3 regions of the Shewanella sp. MR-4 genome follow, and region 3 is predicted to be linked to each of the others. Evidence: predicted binding sites of a transcription regulator. Region 3 holds the regulator's gene; each other region holds the start of a gene.

Region 1 (2,273 bases), 1.5 Mb from region 3:
TTTGGCTTTTGCTAACTCAAACCAATCATGATCATTTACAGATAACGCGGCTTCGATACAATCCTTTGAAAGCCCCTTTTGGGCAATGGCTTGACGAATACGGATAGGCCCATGACCACGGGCAATATGGCTTCTTACGAGCAGCTCAGCATAACGTTTATCATTGATAAAACCCGATGCTTCACAATCATCGAGCACGGGATCGATATCTACGACCTCAAAGCCTTTTTCGAGCAGTTTGGAGCGGATTTCTTGGCGGGAATAGTCGCGGCGCGCTAACAGCGCGACCGCGATTTGACGGGCTGACTGGCTCAGAATACTTCGCCTGTTTCGAAGTCAACATTGCCTTCACTATTCTCATCATCAGAAGCTGATGATGACAAGGCTGCAGGGTTACTCAATAATAGCTCACGTAGTGTTTTATCAATTTCAGCTGCTATCGCTGGGTTTTCAGTCAAATATTTGCCAGCATTTGCACGGCCCTGACCAATCTTGTCACCCTTGTAGCTGTACCATGCACCGGCTTTTTCGATAAGTTTATGAGCCACACCTAAATCGACTAATTCACCGGTACGGTTGATACCTTGACCGTAAAGAATTTGGAACTCAGCTTGCTTAAACGGCGCAGCAACTTTGTTTTTAACCACTTTAACGCGCGTCTCGTTACCTACCACTTCATCGCCTTCTTTGATAGCACCAGTACGGCGAATATCAAGACGAACAGAGGCGTAGAATTTCAGCGCGTTACCGCCCGTTGTGGTTTCTGGGTTACCAAACATCACACCAATCTTCATACGAATTTGGTTGATGAAGATTAACAGTGTATTCGATTGCTTGAGGTTACCCGCTAACTTACGCATCGCTTGGCTCATCATACGCGCCGCTAAGCCCATATGTGAGTCACCGATTTCACCTTCAATTTCTGCTTTGGGTGTTAATGCCGCGACCGAGTCAACGATGATCACATCTACTGCGCCAGAGCGGGTTAACGCATCACAGATCTCAAGGGCTTGTTCACCAGTATCGGGTTGTGAACACAGTAAGTTATCGATATCTACGCCTAATTTTTTAGCATAGATAGGGTCTAGCGCGTGCTCGGCGTCGATAAAGGCACAGGTTTTACCTTCCCGCTGAGCGGCGGCAATCACTTCTAATGTTAGCGTTGTTTTACCTGATGATTCAGGACCATAAATCTCAACGATACGTCCCATTGGTAAACCGCCAGCACCTAAGGCGACGTCAAGGGAAAGTGAACCAGTAGAAATAGTCTCAACATCCATAGAGCGGTCTTCGCCCAGCTTCATGATGGAGCCTTTACCAAATTGCTTTTCAATTTGGCTCAATACCGCAGCAAGTGCTTTCTCTTTGTTTGGATCGACCTTCATTCCTGTTCCCTCATCTAGACAGTATCAGTACTGTCAAAAGTGATATTCAATTTAATAAAGCGGGTAATACAAAAAGCGAGGCTCTTTGTCATAATCTGCTGACTAGTATACTGTACAATCATACAGTATCAAGACCTGTGAATGATTTATTTTTAAGTCAGAAAATTTTCCCGTTGAGACAAGCTTTTACCGACTCGTGCTGCAGATTTGTCAGGATATCAGTGAATATCCATGGTTTAAGGGTCAATTTTCAGAAAATTATTGCTAAGATTGGCGTCAATTTATTTTAGACAGTAATAGTGCATATCCACTGATTTTTTATCCCATTACTGTACGACTTATTTCCCCGCTTTGGGCCGGCATAACGGACGAAAACGATTTAATGAATCCTATAGATACCGATGATTTAGAAAAACATACCCCTATGATGCGTCAATATTTGACCATGAAAGCAGAGCATCACGACATGCTGCTGTTTTATCGTATGGGTGACTTCTATGAACTCTTCTATGATGACGCAAAACGCGCCTCTGAATTATTGGGCATTTCCCTTACAGCTCGCGGCAAAAGTGGTGGCGATCCGATCCCGATGGCGGGAATTCCTTACCATGCGGTTGAAGGCTATCTGGCCAAATTGGTTCAAATTGGTCAATCGGTCGCGATCTGTGAGCAGATAGGCGACCCCGCCACCTCAAAAGGCCCAGTTGAGCGAAAAGTGGTGCGTATCGTCACCCCTGGTACCTTGACCGACGAAGCCCTATTGCAAGAGAGACAGGACAATCTGTTAGCCGCGGTTTACCAAGGCAAAGTTGGTTTTGGCTACGCTACCCTCGATGTGTCTTCCGGCCGCTTCGTGATTGCTGAATTAGAGACAAAAGAGTCCCTCGA
Region 2 (2,273 bases), 2.2 Mb from region 3:
TAGCTTTTGCTTTATCTTGGCTTTCTTTCAACATAGCTTGAGCATGATCGATATGCTCTTGCTCTAACTCACCGCATGGCTGACCATCAAGATCCACACGCTGTGCACCGGCTTTTACCGATTTCAGGTAGCGCCAGCTGCTGGTGTAGCGTCTTAAGGCAACTCGCAGTTGAGTTTTACTGACTTTAGAATCATCAGCCAACCTTTCAGCCAAATCTTGAAACAATCCGATTTTTAATGGCTTAGTTTCACCTTCAGCAATAAAGCACAAAGGAAATGTTTCATACAAATACGCCAAAATTGCGTTGGTGTCGGTCAACTTATCTGTTGATTCCATCATTACTTCCACAGTTAAAAAGGGACATCGAATCCGAGGTGATAAAAATCAGCTTCTTACGAGTCGTTTATCTTGGTTAAGCTCACATATGAGCCAAAGTACAAATTAGCATTCTCGCCGAGTTAACTAAAGTTAAAAAATATAAGTTAACAATTTTTCACGGCTGAACCTATCAGGCTTATTTCGGCTGTGCTCAAAATAAGCCTTATCAGTGCATGCGCTATTATAAGGCGCACGCCACCGATTGCGACTATGAATTATGCGTTATTGTACGCAAATTAAGCAAATAGGCAGTTTTCGAAGCTTTTTACCAATAATTCCAAGCCCTTTTGGTCTTCTTCATCGAAGCGGTCAAAAATAGGACTATCGATATCCAGCACGGCCACAACCTTACCATCGGCGCGGACTGGGATAACAATTTCAGAATTACTGGCCGAATCGCAGGCGATATGACCATCAAATTGATGCACATCGGCGACGCGCTGCGTCTGATTGGTTTGCGCGGCGGTACCGCACACGCCCTTACCCATTGGAATACGGGTACAGGCCACTTTACCTTGGAAAGGACCTAACACCAGCTGTTCGCCACGCATCACGTAAAAACCCACCCAGTTCAGTTCGGTTAGGTTATCGTTTAGAAAAGCAGAAAAGTTAGCCATGGCAGCCACTAAATCATCCTCGCCCTCGAGTAAGGCCAGTGCTTGACGATTCAGTGACTCATAAAATTGCGGTTTCATAGACTTCCTAAAAAATTATTCGGCAGCGTCGTCCTTCTTAGGCGTTTTTTTCGCTGCATTTTGTTTTGATGGCGTACTATTAACTTGAACCACGCCTTTAAGCAAGTTTGTCAGCTCATCTTTATTGTTAGCAAAATAGAATGCGAGCTGTTCGCTCACGGTTTCATCAATTCCGAGCTGCGCTTTTTGAATAAATGGAATGAGGTTATCGGCGATGTCGAGCATCTTATCGTAGGCGTCTGCCTCCTTCTTCGATGTAAATGTCATCTTCTCCACCCCTTCTCTTACCACGACAAACTGTGTAATAACTGCCATGACTGCCCTCGCACTGTTTTTATATACAGTAATCAGAATGACATAAAGTGAACTAGTGATGCAAGTGTTCTGATTATTCTGGTATTATGAGTACGCTTTTCGTTGTCGAGATGTGTCAAGCAATGTGCTATCTCACCCTATAATTTGGTTTTATTGCGGATTATTTGCTCTCTCTATGGCTTTGGGGCTAATTTAATATTTTTATATGCATGAAAATACAGTAGAAAACTCTGTAATCCTCTGTCGTTCCTGCGACTTGGCCATTCGAAAGCGCGCCTTACCTACGGGTGTTAGGGCGTTATGCCCGCGCTGCAGCACCGCACTTTATGACACTCCATACTGCTCAGTAAACGGTATGTTAGCGCTGTGTATTACCGCGCTGGTATTCTATTTCCCCGCCAATTTTTTTCCGGTACTCGAAATTCACTTTTTGGGTAGTGTTCGCACCACTACAGTGTTTCAGGGCGCCTTTGCGGTGTTCGACCAAGGTTATTGGGTCGTGGGATTAGCCGTGCTCGCCGCCGCCGTGATTGGCCCGGGTTTATTGATCCTGTCGATCCTTAGCCAGATTTTGATCGTCAAATGGGGACTTAGCAGTCCATTTTGGCGCCGCAGCCTCAAACAGTTATTAAAGCTGCAAGGGCTGCTATCCCAGCTCACCATGCTGGAGATTTATGTGATTAGCTTTTTGGTGTCATCATTTCAGTTATCTGATTTCTCGGATATTTACTTCGGTATGGGCACCTTCTGCTTCACCATGCTTTTTTTAGTCACCCTGTTTTTGCAGCGTGAATACGATATTGAGCATATGTGGAGTCTTCTCATGCAGGAGCGACACTAAAAATGCAGCAACAGGGAAAAGACTTAGGCCTGTGCTTGTGCCG
Region 3 (2,273 bases):
ACTTGCTGTTTAAAAATTGATCAAGATCACTTCTTTTTCTAATTGTCTGAAAAATTGCCAAAAAAAAAGCCCCACATTCACAGGTGAGGCGGCTTTCAAGGCTAAATACGCAGTGCAAAAATTTTAATGAACAGAGCTAAAAAAACTACCTTGGGCAAAGTGAGCTGGTTGCTTGAGTGTCGCGTCCGTAGATGAGTGATTTACGACACCTTCGAGCACGATTCCCATGGCGCGGGCGCTCTTGGCCACAATTTGTAAACGACGATTATCGCGGGCATCGAGTGAGTGGATCCAAGTAATTACTGCGCTGGAAGTGCCACTGGTTAAGGCTTTTTCCATGGCCCACAGGGTTTCCACTTCATCTTTCGCATGGACTAAGAGTACACGATCCATACGCACGCCAGCGCTGGCCAGTAACTGTTTGTAGCCAATACTGGGTGGGTTGATGAGCACGACCCAGCGGCCTTGTTGGCTCAGTTGTGCCAATTGTTTGCTAAGTTGCATTAGCTCTTGGCGCCCTTGGCTCTCGGTGGGCATAGTGATGATAGGCGTATGCTGCCAGTCTGTATCGGTTTCGCGTACCGCATCGAGCCATAAACCGGGGTGACGCGGGGCATTACCTAGTAGTTTGTTCATAGCCAATCTCCATTGCGGATCACCCCTACGGCGAGCCCTTCAATTGTTAGACTTTGGAAACTTAAATCGACTTTAATCGGGGAGTAATCTTCATTTTCAGCATGTAGATAAACGAGATTCCCTTTCTTTTCAAAGCGTTTAACTGTTACATCATCGTCAACGCGAGCAACAACTACTTGGCCATTGCGCGCTTGCTGTACTTTATGAACGGCGAGCAGATCCCCTTCGAGGATGCCGATGTTCTTCATACTGTCGCCTCTGACGCGCAGCAAGAAATCGGCGGCTGGGTGGAACATGCTGGGGTCGACTTGGTAATACTGTTCGACATGCTCTTGGGCGAGGATAGGTTCGCCCGCAGCCACTTGGCCAATTAGTGGTAAGCCAGATTCGCTGTTATCTTCTTCCTCAACTGGGAGGCGGATCCCGCGGGAAGTGCCAGGCATGATCTCGATGCAGCCTTTTTTCGCCAATGCCTTAAGGTGTTCCTCGGCGGCATTTGCACTTTTAAAACCCAAACGGGTGGCGATTTCGGCCCGGGTGGGTGGCATGCCAGTCTCGGCAATATTACGTTTAATCAGCTCTAAAATTTCGGCTTGGCGTGGCGTCAACGGTCTCATGTTCTTTCCTGTTTTTCTATACAGTTACTGTTAGTATATACAGTATTATTCGTAGTGCAAGTATTAACCACTTTTTAACGCGATTGGAGAGTATTAGCGAATATTCCCTAGAATCTGGTATTCTATGGGGCTAATGAACGTACTTACATTGCATAAGAATAATGCCTAAACAAGACTCTCTTTGGTTGAAATCATTACGCTGGATTCAAAAACACTTAGTGCACACTATTGTTGTGCCGCAGGATCCCTTTGCCGATCTGAATCTGGACGCGTCCAGACCGCTTGCTTATGTAATGAAAACAGAATCCCTGAGTGATATTGCTGCGTTAAGCGAAATCACCACTAAGCTGGGTTTGCCAAGCCCCTATGAGCCGCTCGTGGTAAATGGCGTTGTCGCGCCCCGCGTCGTTTGCCTCGAAGGCCGTAAGCCTTTGTTTGGCGAGCGTGCCAGTAATGAGCCATTCCTCGAATGTTTTATGCGCCTGTTGGCCGTCCATAAGGAAAAGCCAGAGTTAGATATTCAGCTGGTGCCTGTCAGTCTGTATTGGGGCCGTACTCCGGGTAAAGAAGACGACACCATGAAGGCAGCTGTTCTTGAGCGCGAGAATCCAACTTGGTTACGTAAGTGCTTGATGATCTTATTTTTAGGTCGTCACAACTTTGTGCAGTTTTCTAATGCGGTATCGCTGCGTTACATGGCCGATGAACACGGCACCGATATGGGGATTGCCCATAAACTAGCGCGGGTGGCCAGAGTACATTTCCGCCGCCAACGCAAGGTGATGACAGGGCCTGTGCTGCCGAATCGTCAGGCAATGTTCCACTCCCTGCTGAAATCCGAATCCTTACGCAAGGCGATTCAGGAAGAAGCGGCGAGTAAGAAGATTTCCGAAACCCAAGCCCGTGAAACAGCAATTGAATATCTTGATGAAATTGCAGCGAATTATTCCGACAGCCTAGTGCGTATTGCTGAGCGTTTCTTAACTTGGTTGTGGAACAAGCTCTACAGCGGTATCAACA

Evidence for each region. The regulator LexA, encoded in region 3, represses DNA repair genes until DNA is damaged. The targets are predictions, from matches to a motif close to TACTGTATNNNNATACAGTA.
Region 1: recA (recombinase RecA) is a predicted target of LexA. The motif match lies at 1,494-1,513, and genes of this name have one in related genera.
Region 2: SHEWMR4_RS08830 (YebG family protein) is a predicted target of LexA. The motif match lies at 1,401-1,420, and genes of this name have one in related genera.

The regions. Positions count from the first base shown of each region.
Region 1 is NC_008321.1:1,320,315-1,322,587, reverse strand. Features, by position in the region: gene SHEWMR4_RS05880 (regulatory protein RecX) at 1-294, opposite strand, end outside; gene recA (recombinase RecA) at 312-1,385, opposite strand; gene mutS (DNA mismatch repair protein MutS) at 1,768-2,273, shown strand, end outside.
Region 2 is NC_008321.1:1,971,120-1,973,392, reverse strand. Features, by position in the region: gene proQ (RNA chaperone ProQ) at 1-337, opposite strand, end outside; gene SHEWMR4_RS08835 (GAF domain-containing protein) at 616-1,074, opposite strand; gene SHEWMR4_RS08830 (YebG family protein) at 1,090-1,389, opposite strand; gene SHEWMR4_RS08825 (paraquat-inducible protein A) at 1,595-2,230, shown strand; gene SHEWMR4_RS08820 (paraquat-inducible protein A) at 2,233-2,273, shown strand, end outside.
Region 3 is NC_008321.1:4,526,116-4,528,388, reverse strand. Features, by position in the region: gene SHEWMR4_RS19785 (cell division inhibitor SulA) at 124-636, opposite strand; gene lexA (transcriptional repressor LexA) at 633-1,253, opposite strand; gene plsB (glycerol-3-phosphate 1-O-acyltransferase PlsB) at 1,415-2,273, shown strand, end outside.